Regions from separate parts of the Bacillus sp. JJ1562 genome, predicted to be linked through region 4. Evidence: riboswitches for the same ligand, from Rfam matches in the RefSeq annotation. Region 4 holds a riboswitch; each other region holds the start of a gene.

Region 1 (3,140 bases), on a different contig from region 4:
ATTTTCGCCAGGATGACCGTTGGTGCCGGCATAAGATGCGCTTCAAGGACACCGATATGGCTTAAAAACTGCCAAATCACAAGTAAAATGGCAGGTATGATACTTCCAAGTAGGACTACCTTTACATTTCCTGATAAAACAAATTGTGTTTTCGACTTCACCTTAATTTGCCTTGATAACGCTTCGCCTTTTGTGTTCATGTTGCCTCCTCCTTTAGAGAGGGGGTGCCACTTAGAAAAATGGGCCCCTTATTGTTTTATTACTTTTTGCGCAAACGTCGGATTAATCAATTCTTCGATTACTTTTTCCAATTCAACGTCTTTTTTGATGATATCCTGTGCTTGAAGAACCTTACCCGCTTCCGTTAATGCCTCAATTTGAGATTCCCCTGGCACCGGATTAGAAAAATCATTGCGTTCATTTAATTGCTTGTGTGCTACATCAATATCAATATTTGCTGATTTTGCAAGAATTTCTGCAGCCTCTTCCGGATTTTCTAAAACCCAAGTACGAGCCTTTTCGTAAACTTCTATGACCTTTTCAACGTAACCGGGGTATTTTTCCGCAAATTCCGAGCGGACATTTAAAGTCCCATACGTATTAAAATCAGCATTGCGATAGAAAAGCTTCGCGTCTGTTTCTAATTCAACTCTTGCCATATGAGGATCTAGTCCTGACCATGCATCTACCTGACCAGATGATAAAGCCCCCGCTCCATCTCCATGCTGTAGATTGACAATCTCAACATCGGATGGACTTAATCCTTCCTCATCTAGGGCCCGCAATAGGAAAATATAGGGGTCAGTCCCGATGGTTGCGGCGACCTTTTTCCCTTTTAAGTCACTTACACTTTGAATCTTAGAATCTTTATTCGCTACAAGTGCAGTCCACTCTGGCTTTGAATAAATATAAACGGATTCAATCGGTGCACCGTTTGCTTTTGCCATTAAAGCAGCTGCCCCTGCAGATGAACCAAAATCAGCGCTTCCACTGTTCAAGAATTCGAGGGCTTTATTACTTCCCTGGCTAAGAACAAACTCAACCTTAATTCCTTCTTCCTTGAATGCTTCCTCTGCCCAACCAAATTCTTTTAACACAAGACTAGTTGGAGAGTAAAAGGCATAATCTAATGTAATTTTTTCTGGTTTTTTGTTCCCTTGGCTAGCTTTACCTGTGCTATCGGAACAACCGACAATCCCAATTAAAATCAGTGCTGCAATAAGAAATGTACCTATGTTTTTCATATCTCGTCTCCTCTTCACTCAGTATTTTTATAGAAAAACTCAAGATTATACTAATGTAATTCCAAACCTTCATCTTTTAAGCGATAGAAAAAGCCCTCTTCAATAAGAAGAGGGCTTTTTTCCTCCTCTTATCTCTCAGGTATTTATACCTGTTGGAATTAGCACCTTTTCAAGAATAATCTTGAAGGTTGCCGGGTTTCGTAGGGCCATGTCCCTCCACCGCTCTGGATAAGAGTCTTTATTAAATTAATACGTTCCTGTTTTGCTTTATAAAAGGATTATAGTATGTGAAAAATCTAAAGTCAAACACTTTTTTAAATATTTTACCTAATTGGAATATTATTTTGAATCCAAATCGTATCCCTATACCTATGTATTCTAAGCAAAAAAAAGACGTAAAAATATATTGTGTCTGATTTGTGAAGCCTATTGCTTTTACCAGAAATCCATTGTATATTAAGAGTGTAGAAAGTTAGTGAAAAACTTCACAAACAAACTACACAAAAGCTGGCAGCTAAGCACTCATATTTTTTTACAACAACTTGTGAAGAGTTTCACAAATCAATTATAAGGGGAGATTAGAATGAGAACATTCTTAAAAGGACCTAAAATGGCAGTTATTTGGACAGTATTACGAATTTGGTTAGGTATTCAGTGGATTGAAGCTGGTTTTCATAAAATTACTGGAGGATTTGACGCAGGCGGTTTCCTACAAGGCGCATTGGCTAAAGCAGGTGGTGAACATCCCGCGGTAGCAGGCTGGTACGCAACATTCCTTGAAGGCTTTGCCCTACCAAATGTTGAAATAATCAACGTGCTTATTCCTTGGGGCGAATTCCTAGTAGGTCTTGGATTAATTGTAGGTGCTGCTACTATCCCAGCGTTACTTGCAGCAGGATTCATGAACCTTAACTTCTTACTTGCTGGAACTGTAAGCACAAACCCAGTACTGTACACAGTAACGGTTATTCTCCTATTCGCAGGCGCTGCAACTTACTACTACGGTGTAGACAGATTCGCAGTACCTTACCTTACAAAACGATTCAACGAGAAAAAAGCAACAAAAACAGCAGCAAACGTTGCGTAACTAATAAGAGTGTTCCTCCTAATCCAGGAGGAACACTTTTTTGTATTCTATTCGTCATCAATTTCGCCGTCACCAATTTCATCCTCTTCTTCGATTTCCTCGATGTCTTCGCCTTCTTCAGGCATTTCATCATCTCCGCAACCCATCAAGAAAAACATCGGGAACGACAATAGTAACAGCAGTAACATCCGTTTCATTACAAAACCCCCTTTTTTCTAGGCTTTCCTTTCAATATCGAAATATGTAGACTAGATAGTGGAGACAGTAACAGCAGTTCTAAAATTGGAGGTAAGTAAAACATGCGAAAAATAAAACTAGGAACTAGTTCACTTGAGGTACCAGTTGTTGCAGTAGGCTGTATGAGGATTAATTCTTTGGAAAAGCCTGAAGCAGAAAAGTTTGTTCAAACAGCTATAGAAATGGGAGCAAACTTCTTTGATCACGCCGATATATACGGAAAAGGTGCTTGTGAGGAAATCTTTGCAGATGCGATACATATGAATGATGATGTGAGAGAAAAAATCATTCTTCAATCCAAATGTGGCATTCGAAAAGGAATGTTTGATTTTTCAAAGGAGCATATCCTTAATTCTGTTGATGGAATTTTAAAACGACTCAATACGGATTATCTTGATGTCTTACTTTTACACCGTCCTGATGCCCTTGTTGAGCCAGAAGAGGTTGCAGAAGCATTTGACCAATTAGAGTCTTCTGGAAAGGTTCGTCATTTTGGAGTTTCTAATCAAAAGCCTATGCAAATCCAGTTACTTAAAAAATATGTGAAGCAGCCAATTGTTGCGAATCAACTC
Region 2 (3,140 bases), on a different contig from region 4:
CACCATTTCAAATTCATTAACTCTGAATAATGATAAAAATTGATTCGCTTCAACTCGAACCTGAGGAATCGCTAACGAGCTAAAAATAGCTGCTGCTGCAACTCCTGAAATAAGTAATTGTTTTGTTTTTGATTTCAAAGAACTACATCCCTTTCTCGTTTATATATCTTTTTGTTCTGTGATTTTCTGACTGCCAGCATGTTGAAGATTTTCTCAAATATCGTCCATAACTGATTAAGCGTCATATTGATTATAAGATATTATTTATTGAATATCAATAAATAATTTATCTTAGTTAATATATTATTATTGATTGATCAAATCGTTTTTGAAGAGGTAATTACAGCTATGAGAGGATTGTGGGAGTAAGTATATAATTAAAATATGAAAAAAGGAAACACAAACCTTTGGAGTAAAGTTTGTGTTTCCCATCAATTAGATTATTGTCAAATTACTTCTCATCATAGGCATTGAGTGCATTTACACTATGTGCCAACGCAGATCCTGCTTTTAATGCAACAGCAACGAAAATAGCTTCCGCGATTTCTTCCAAATCGGCACCCGCCTTCTTGGCATTTTTCGTATGAAGGTCGATGCAATACGCGCAGCCTGTTGTGTGTGCAGAAGCAACCGCAATCAACTCTTTATCCTTTTCTGTTAAATTTTGTACTTTGAGAGATTTTGTATCAAAATCAATAAATGCTTTAAATGCCTCACCATTTAAGTCAGCAAATTCTTTCAGTCTTGCAAAATAGGCTGCTTTATAAAGCTCCTCATCGCCGTTTCCATCATATGCATTTAGTGCATTCACGCCATGTGCCAAAGCAGAACCTGCCTTCAATGCTGTTGCTACAAAAATGGCCTCTGCCACTTCTTCTCTAGTAGAGTCATTCTTTTTCGCATTCCCAACATGTAAGTCAATGCAATATGGACAACCCGTGATATGGGCTACCGCCACTGCAATCAATTCCTTCTGCTTCACGGATAGTCTTCCAGCAGCTAAAGCTTGGCTATCAAACTTTATGAAAGATTGAAAGGCTTGCGGTGCATACTTTTTCAATTCCGGAAGTCTTCCGAAATATTCCTTTTTATACAAGCTATCAGTTTTTGCTATTGACATTAAAAATCTCTCCCTTTACTATTATTCACCAATTAAAATACGACTTTCCTTATGGATTTACTCACCTTAAATGAAAAAAACTGCGAAATTCAAAAAGCCCCTTCCGACGAGGAAGAGGCACTATGTACATCCAAACTCATCTTTCAAGCATTAGCTTGCTGGAATTAGCACCTTGTTACTCTCAGTAACGGTTGCTGCGGGATCAACGGACCAGGTTCCTTCCCCGACTCTTGATAAGAGAAAATCGTATTTAATTTAGTATTATTAATAACCTTACCTGAGTTGACAGAAGATTGTCAACGTAAATATCGGATTATTTCGAAAAATGTTTTTTTACTTTTAATCATAAGATCTAACACTTATAGTTTAATCGGCCACTCGTCTAGGTTTTCCGCCATATCCCAAAACATGTATTCAAACATGCTTGTCTTGACGACGATTTCTTCAAGTGCTGCTAAATCTCGTTCTGGTTTACCAGTTGCGATTTCATTGATTAGATTTTTACAATCTTCAGCTAACGCAGTAAATTCATCCGATGAATACATTTTCACCCATTCACCGTAAAATTCATGATCAATGGCTCCTGGCCATGTTACTAACTCTTTACCGATAAAGCTATAGCTCCATGCACAGGCAAGGACAGCTGCGACAACATTTTCAACCCCTCCAAGTTGTGCCACATTCAGCATGTAGCTTGTGTATGAAGTCGTAGTCGATGCGGGCTTGGTTGCCTCGAGCTCTTCATTAGATATACCAAATTTTGATGCATATTGGCGGTGAAGATCCATTTCTATCTCGAGTGTGCCATGCAAAAGATTTGCAAAAATAGACATCGTTTTTAGATCAGGAGCCTTTGCACTCCCTAATGCAAATAGACGGCTATACTCTATCAGGTATACATAATCCTGCTTCATATAATGCTTGAACTTTTCCTTTTCTAACCAACCCTCGCCAATCCCTTTCACAAAAGGATGCTCCAAATACGAACTCCAAATCGGCTCTACTCGATTCCATATACGGTCTGTAAATAAACTGCTCACTTTTATTTCCCCTTTCTATTTTCGACATCGGGGAGATAAAAAACAAAAACCCATCACTAGTGACTAGGAATGGGTTCGGCAATAAATATACGTTTATATTACCAACTCCACTTCCCTACGCTAGTGTTACCTAGATCAGGTTCAAAGGGTCGATATTTCTACCTCTCAGCACTTTCATGCACCCCTAGTCGAATTGTTAGATTATTAACTTATTAGATATAAGTTAAACATAGCAGGTGAAAAAAAGCAAATGTTCGGAACTTTCATTTATAATTTCATTCTTTTGGTTAGTGATTTACACACGTTTTCTTTACTCTCTGGACAAATTAATGTACTGACCAAAATCAGGAAATACGTTCTTGTTTCTCACTGATAATATTATTATTATTTGTATTGTAAAGAAGTTCTTCTAGAAAAACTATCTCTGTGTTACCCATCAAATATGTCTATTCTCCATACTTATTAAGTGTTTTCTTACTCATAATTTGTAGCAGTAATAAAATCAAAAGCATCAGTTGAAGTAATTTCATTGTTATACTCAAAATTGTATATCAGAATTACTGCATTATATGATTTTTTTAAGTCTATACTATTCTTAATTTTTGGGATGATAATTTCTTCATACGAACAACCGTCTAATAATGTGGAAATATCATTACTACTATTCTTATATACCGCTTTTTCTATAGTATCCTCATCTGTTTCATCCATATCAATATTAAAATCGATAAAAAATTTGGAAGGGACAGACTCGCCATCCTCATCATACGATAAATCTACATACTCTCCTATAGAGTCCTCTTCTTTAATATTACCTAACCAAATAGAAACCCATCCTTGTTTTTCCATTATAGTATCCTCCTATTTTAATCTAAGACCTTCGGGTAAAGACGAAACCCCACCCTCTAGTCTATAATTAGCCCAATTATTAAGTCTTCTTACAAATGTATTATAGTCGCTTGAAGTATCTATTATTGCTA
Region 3 (3,140 bases), on a different contig from region 4:
AATTTCATATCGATAATCTTATCAAGAGTGGCGGAGGGAATGGCCCTATGAAGCCCGGCAACCGGTTAATTTACACGGTGCTAAATCCATCAGACTTAGTTTGTCTGAAAGATAAGAAGAGAAACCGTACATACACCTCTTCTTATCGAAGAGGTTTTTATATTTTTATAAACATAAAAACAGAGGGAGAGATTCAAATGAGTGAAAAACAAAAAAATTATAGACCCGAAACAATCGCGATACATGGGGGTCTTGAAGCTGATCCAGTAACTGGAGCAAGAGCAGTTCCAATCTATCAATCAAATGCATATAAATTTAATTCAACCGAACATGCAGCAAATCTATTTGGTCTAAAGGAAAATGGTTATATTTATACTCGTATCCACAACCCAACAACAACTGTTTTTGAAGAAAGAGTTGCACAATTAGAGGGTGGAGTTGGTGCATTAGCAGTCTCAAGTGGAATGGCTGCAATTACAACAGCGATTCTGAATATTGCTGGTGCAGGAGATGAGATTGTATCTGCTTCTACCCTGTATGGTGGAACTTATAACTTATTCGCTAACACGCTTCCTAAATATGGAATTAAGACACATTTAGTAGAACCAACAAATCCTGAAAACTTCCGACAAGCCATTACGCCAAATACAAAGGCGATCTTTGCTGAAACGATCGGAAACCCAAGCTTAGATATCCTTGATATTGAAGCTGTTGCAAACATTGCCCATGAAGCAGGAATTCCGCTAATTATTGACAATACATTTGCAACACCATACTTGTGTAGACCAATTGAACATGGGGCAGATATTGTTGTTCATTCTGCTACAAAATGGTTACTAGGTAATGGAACAACAATGGGTGGAATTATCGTCGATGGTGGTAAATTTGATTGGAATTCACCAAAATTTCCTGGATTTACAACACCAGATCCAAGCTACCATGATTTGGTCTTTGCTGAAGCGTTAGGGCCAGTTGCATATATTATCAAAGCAAGAGTTCAACTTCTTCGTGATTTAGGTCCAGCTCTAAGTCCTTATAATTCATTCCAATTTAACCTAGGTCTTGAAACATTACACGTTCGAATGAAGGAGCATATTGCAAATACGAAAAAAGTGGTTTCTTATCTTAAAAACCATCCTGGGGTTGACTGGGTATTGTATCCTGGTGAAGACGATCACCCTAACAAGCAATTAGCTGATAAATACCTACCAAAAGGTGCAGGCTCAGTTATTATTTTCGGTATAAAAGGCGGAAGAGAAGCTGGTGAGAAGCTAATCAATAATGTTGAGCTTTGGTCACATGTTGCAAACGTTGGTGACGCAAAGAGTTTAATCATTCACCCAGCAAGCACAACACATCAGCAATTAAGTCCGGAAGATCTAAAGTTGTCTGGTGTTTCTGAAGACTTAGTTCGCTTATCTGTTGGAATTGAAAATATTGAAGATATTTTAGAGGATCTAGAGCAAGCCATTAAAACAGCAAATGGAACAAGTTCAGTTTTACCTTTGCCAACAGTTTAACTTTGGTACATTAGTCACATATTTTCATTGACACTTATGCCTTAGAGGTGATAAGATAACTTTCAAGTTGTTTAGTACGATAAAAAAGTAAATAAAGTTGATTACTCTTATTTAGAGTGGTGGAGGGATGTGCCCGATGAAACCCAGCAACCGTCAACATCAGTTGAAAAGGTGCCAATTCACACAAAGCAAAGGCTTTGGAAGATGAGAGAAAGGACCCGCTAGATTATGCCTTTCTGCTCTTTTATTGCAGAAAGGCTTTTTCAATTAGTAATTACTTTTTTCATCGCATAAACTAAACATAGTTATCTTTTGGATTTCTTTGGATAGAAGGTGAAACTACGTGATAACACTAAAAAATGTTAAGAAGATATATAAAACCAAAACAAATTCTGTGACAGCCGTTGATGATATTGACTTGGAGATTAATGAAGGTGAAATCTTTGGGATCATCGGGTACAGTGGCGCTGGTAAAAGCTCACTCATTCGTTTGTTGAATGGACTTGAAGCACCGACTGAAGGAACAGTTTCAGTTGCCGGTCATGATATCACTTCCATTAAAGGAAAAGCATTACGTGAGGCACGTAAAGAAATAAGCATGATCTTTCAGCACTTTAACCTTTTATGGTCGCGAACAGTGAGAGAGAATATTTCATTTCCACTAGAAATCGCAAAAGTCCCAAAAGCCAAACGGGAAGAACGAGTTACAGAGCTTATTAAGCTAGTTGGTTTAGAAGGAAGAGAAGATGCATATCCCTCACAGCTTAGTGGTGGTCAAAAGCAAAGGGTAGGAATAGCACGAGCACTTGCGAACAACCCGAAAGTTTTGCTCTGTGATGAAGCAACATCTGCGCTAGATCCACAAACTACTGACTCGATTTTAGACTTACTTGTCGATATTAATGAACGTTTAGGATTAACAATTGTGTTAATCACCCATGAAATGCATGTTATACGCAAAATCTGTCACCGTGTTGCCGTGATGGAAAATGGAGTGATTGTCGAGCAAGGGCGAGTTCTAGATGTATTTAAAAAGCCTCAAGCTCAAATAACAAAACGTTTCGTGCAGCAAGTGACAGAGCCTGAGGAAACAAAAGAAATGATTGAACATTTGCTTGAACGTTATCCAAATGGAAGAGTGGTTCAGCTCACTTTTGTTGGGGAAGATGCAGAAAAACCATTAATCACTTCTTTAATCCGAGACTATAAGGTTGAAGTAAATATTTTACAAGGAAAGATTTCACAAACCCAAAATGGATCTTATGGAACATTATTTATTCATCTTGCTGGTGATTTGAATGAGGTCACTTCAGCCATTGAATTTATTCGGGAACAACGAGTAGAAGCTGAGGTGATTGAAAATGCTTGAACAATTCCAGGAACTTCTTAAATGGGAAAAACTGGTTAATGATTATCAAGCATTGAATTGGGGAAATCTCTGGGAAGCAACCCAAGAGACCTTATATATGACTGGGATTTCGGTGCTCGCAACCTTTATAATAGGTCTATTTTTAGGATTGGTTCTCTTTTTAACGGATAAAGGGAATGCGTGGGAAAACTCTGTAGTAAATCGAATTGTATCTGCACTTGTTAATATTTTTCGATCCATACCATTTATTA
Region 4 (3,140 bases):
TGAATACTTGAACGATATCAACCTTAAACGGAATAGAAGTTAGATCTGGATATGCCTGCTCTCCAAGTACTTCTGTTTCTCTTGGATTAACAGGTATAATTTTATAACCAAGACGCTGCATTTTCCGTGCAAGTCTGTAACTTGGGCGGGCTGGATTTCCACTTAGACCAACGACAGCAATTGTTTTGGCGCGCTGAACTTCCTTTCCTTCAACCTCTTCGCGAATAAATGTAGATTGAAGTGCCCAGCGTATTACTCCCTCATCGTTAACCGCTGTATCGCCTTTTTGTTCACCTTTTGATGAAATTCCTGTCGCTTCATAAAATGCCTGATCCAAATCATTTACTAAATCACGGTATGATTCAATTCCAACCGATAGTCGGATTAACTCTTCACTAACTCCTGTTTTTACTAACTCTTCCGCACTTAACTGCTGGTGGGTTGTTGATGCAGGGTGGATAATAAGTGATTTCGCATCACCAACATTTGCCACATGTGACCATAATGCAATATTATCAATAACCTTTTTACCAATATCCCTACCACCCTTAATACCAAAGTTTACGATAGAACCAAAACCATCTCGTAAATATTTGGTTGCTAGCTCATGGGCTGGATGTTCTTCAAGACCAGGGTAGGATACCCATTCGACCGAAGGATGTTCTTTTAGGAAATTTGCAACACGTAATGCATTTTCATTATGCTTTTCGATACGCAGGTGTAATGTTTCAAGACCCTGTATCAATAGGAATGCACTATGTGGACTTAAAGATGAACCAAAGTCTCTTAAAAGCTGAACTCTAAGCTTTGTACTAAATGCTAAAGTCCCGAATTCATTCGCATATCGAATTCCGTTATAGCTTGAATCTGGCTCAGTAAAACCTGGAAACTTCTCACTGTTCCAATTAAAACGTCCACCGTCAACTACAACTCCACCAATCGTTGTCCCATGTCCGCCAATCCACTTTGTTGCGGAGTGAATCACAATATCCGCTCCCCATTGGATTGGTTTACATAGATATGGTGATGCAAATGTGTTATCAATAATGAGCGGTACTCCATTTTCATGTGCAATTGCTGATACTGCTTCAATATCTAATACATGCAAGCTTGGGTTTCCAATGGTTTCAGCAAATACAGCCTTTGTTTTCGGCGTAATAGCTTTTCTAAAATTCTCAGGATCTGTTGGATCAACGAAATGAGTCTTAATTCCATATTTCGGTAGTGTAACAGCGAAAAGATTGTAAGTTCCGCCATATAAATTTGAAGCTGCTACAATTTCATCTCCTGCTTCCGCAACGTTCATGATGGAGAGAGCAATCGCGGCCATTCCCGAAGATGTTGCTACAGCTGCGACACCATCCTCCAATAACGCAATTCGTTTCTCAAGCACATCAACAGTTGGGTTACCAATACGAGAATAAATATTCCCTGACTCATCAAGACTAAAAAGACTTTGAGCATGGTCAGTATTATGAAATACGAATGAACTTGTTTGATAAATTGGTACTGCTCGTGAACCAGTTGTCGGATCTGGTGATTGACCTCCATGTAAAAGTATCGTCTCATCATCATACGTTTCATATTGTTTTGTCATTATTTTGACCTCCAAATTTATATTTTTACAAATTTGCTAGATAAGTACTTACTTTATGTAAATAAAAAGCCCCCTCAACATAAGAAGAGGGGGCCTCATCTTATCTTTCAGATGCTGAGCGCATCTGCAGGAATTAGCACCTTTTCAAGCTTTCACTTGAAGGTTGCCGGACTTCTTCGGGCCTGTTCCCTCAGTCTCTCTGGATAAGAAATCTTTTATTAAATTGACGCACTAATACGTTAATTCTTCAACTTTATAAAGTATTATAGAATAGTTTGTTTTTTCAGTCAATGTATTTTTTGAAAAATTTATTTTTTTATAAAATTGACGCCACCCTATTTCTTGTTACAACAAGGAAATGTGGCATCCTATCCACCCAATTTTCTTTCGCAATTTATTGATAAGCGCAGATTTTGGTAAAAATAACAAACCCCTTCTGTAAGAATACAGAAGGGGTGCAAGAATATACACATTCATCATACGACCGCCTTCTCATCTTCGGAATAGAAATACTTCCTCTGAACTTGGCACCGTGCATTCAAATGCTGGTTGCCGAGGTTTCACAGGGTCAGCCCCTCCACCTCTCTTGATAAGAAGAATTGCATTATTTGACTATATATTAGAAATGTTAAACATTTTAGATGATTTAGTCAATGGATTTTTATAAAGTTTTAAATAATCTAACTAGGGTTACGTTTTTACTTCCTAAACTCTTTCAATCTTTCATTTAGTGTCTTTGTTTGTGTATAAACCTGTTGATAGATTGCAAATAGCTTCTGATATGCCTCCACATTTTCTGGAATTGGTTCATATGTTTTGGAGGTTTCGAGGAATGCACCGGCACACTCTTTTAATGAGGTAAACCAGCCAGATCCATATGCAGCAAGCATTGCCGCCCCCATTCCAGGACCTTGTTCAGAAGTTAATTTTTCTATTTTCGCATTAAAAATATCAGCCTGCATTTGTAGCCAAGTTTCGTTTTTCGCACCGCCACCAATTGAAATAATGGTATCAATTGTTTTTCCACTGTTTCTAAAAATCTCAATGGACTCGTTTAACGAAAATGTAATACCTTCAAGAACTGCACGTGCAAAATGCTTTCGTTCATGGGATGCATCAATACCAATAAAACTGCCTCGAATGTTTGAATCTGCATGAGGGGTCCGCTCCCCAACGATGTAAGGAGTAAATAATAGACCATTGCTACCAGCTGGCACTTCATCGACACCTTCTAAAAAATGATCAAAAGCTTCGTCCTTTGCAAAAGTATCCTTGAACCAACTTAAGCTAAAGCCTGCCGCAAGAGTCACGCCCATCGTATAATATGTATTTTCCTCACCATGATTGAAGTAGTGAACCTTGCCTTCGAAATCAAGGTCATTGCGCTCTTCATAAGACAAAACAACACCTGAAGTTCCGATGCTACAAAGGGTTTTCCCTTCTGATAAAATGCCTGAACCGATTGCACCACAAGCATTATCAGCTCCTCCAGCAAAAACCTTAGTTTCCCTAGAAAGACCAGTCACTTCCGCAAATTCAGAGG

What was found. A riboswitch is a leader RNA that binds a small molecule or an ion and turns the genes downstream of it on or off. The one in region 4 is predicted to bind S-adenosylmethionine.
Region 1: another riboswitch for S-adenosylmethionine. It lies ahead of V7097_RS00210 (aliphatic sulfonate ABC transporter substrate-binding protein); the one in region 4 lies ahead of V7097_RS05575 (PLP-dependent aspartate aminotransferase family protein).
Region 2: another riboswitch for S-adenosylmethionine. It lies ahead of V7097_RS16440 (carboxymuconolactone decarboxylase family protein); the one in region 4 lies ahead of V7097_RS05575 (PLP-dependent aspartate aminotransferase family protein).
Region 3: another riboswitch for S-adenosylmethionine. It lies ahead of V7097_RS13030 (methionine ABC transporter ATP-binding protein); the one in region 4 lies ahead of V7097_RS05575 (PLP-dependent aspartate aminotransferase family protein).

The regions. Positions count from the first base shown of each region.
Region 1 covers NZ_JBALOQ010000002.1:23,983-27,122, reverse strand. The annotation lists gene V7097_RS00215 (ABC transporter permease) at 1-200, opposite strand, end outside; gene V7097_RS00210 (aliphatic sulfonate ABC transporter substrate-binding protein) at 249-1,244, opposite strand; SAM riboswitch class I at 1,370-1,479, opposite strand; gene V7097_RS00205 (DoxX family membrane protein) at 1,828-2,331, shown strand; gene V7097_RS00200 (hypothetical protein) at 2,379-2,528, opposite strand; gene V7097_RS00195 (aldo/keto reductase) at 2,631-3,140, shown strand, end outside.
Region 2 covers NZ_JBALOQ010000024.1:132,342-135,481, forward strand. The annotation lists gene V7097_RS16435 (hypothetical protein) at 1-138, opposite strand, end outside; gene V7097_RS16440 (carboxymuconolactone decarboxylase family protein) at 452-1,120, opposite strand; SAM riboswitch class I at 1,254-1,360, opposite strand; gene tenA (thiaminase II) at 1,480-2,160, opposite strand; TPP riboswitch at 2,256-2,356, opposite strand; gene V7097_RS16450 (immunity 22 family protein) at 2,635-3,009, opposite strand.
Region 3 covers NZ_JBALOQ010000019.1:59,047-62,186, reverse strand. The annotation lists SAM riboswitch class I at 16-118, shown strand; gene V7097_RS13035 (O-acetylhomoserine aminocarboxypropyltransferase/cysteine synthase family protein) at 198-1,520, shown strand; SAM riboswitch class I at 1,625-1,731, shown strand; gene V7097_RS13030 (methionine ABC transporter ATP-binding protein) at 1,864-2,889, shown strand; gene V7097_RS13025 (methionine ABC transporter permease) at 2,882-3,140, shown strand, end outside.
Region 4 covers NZ_JBALOQ010000008.1:18,752-21,891, reverse strand. The annotation lists gene V7097_RS05575 (PLP-dependent aspartate aminotransferase family protein) at 1-1,597, opposite strand, end outside; SAM riboswitch class I at 1,695-1,807, opposite strand; SAM riboswitch class I at 2,087-2,193, opposite strand; gene xylB (xylulokinase) at 2,296-3,140, opposite strand, start outside.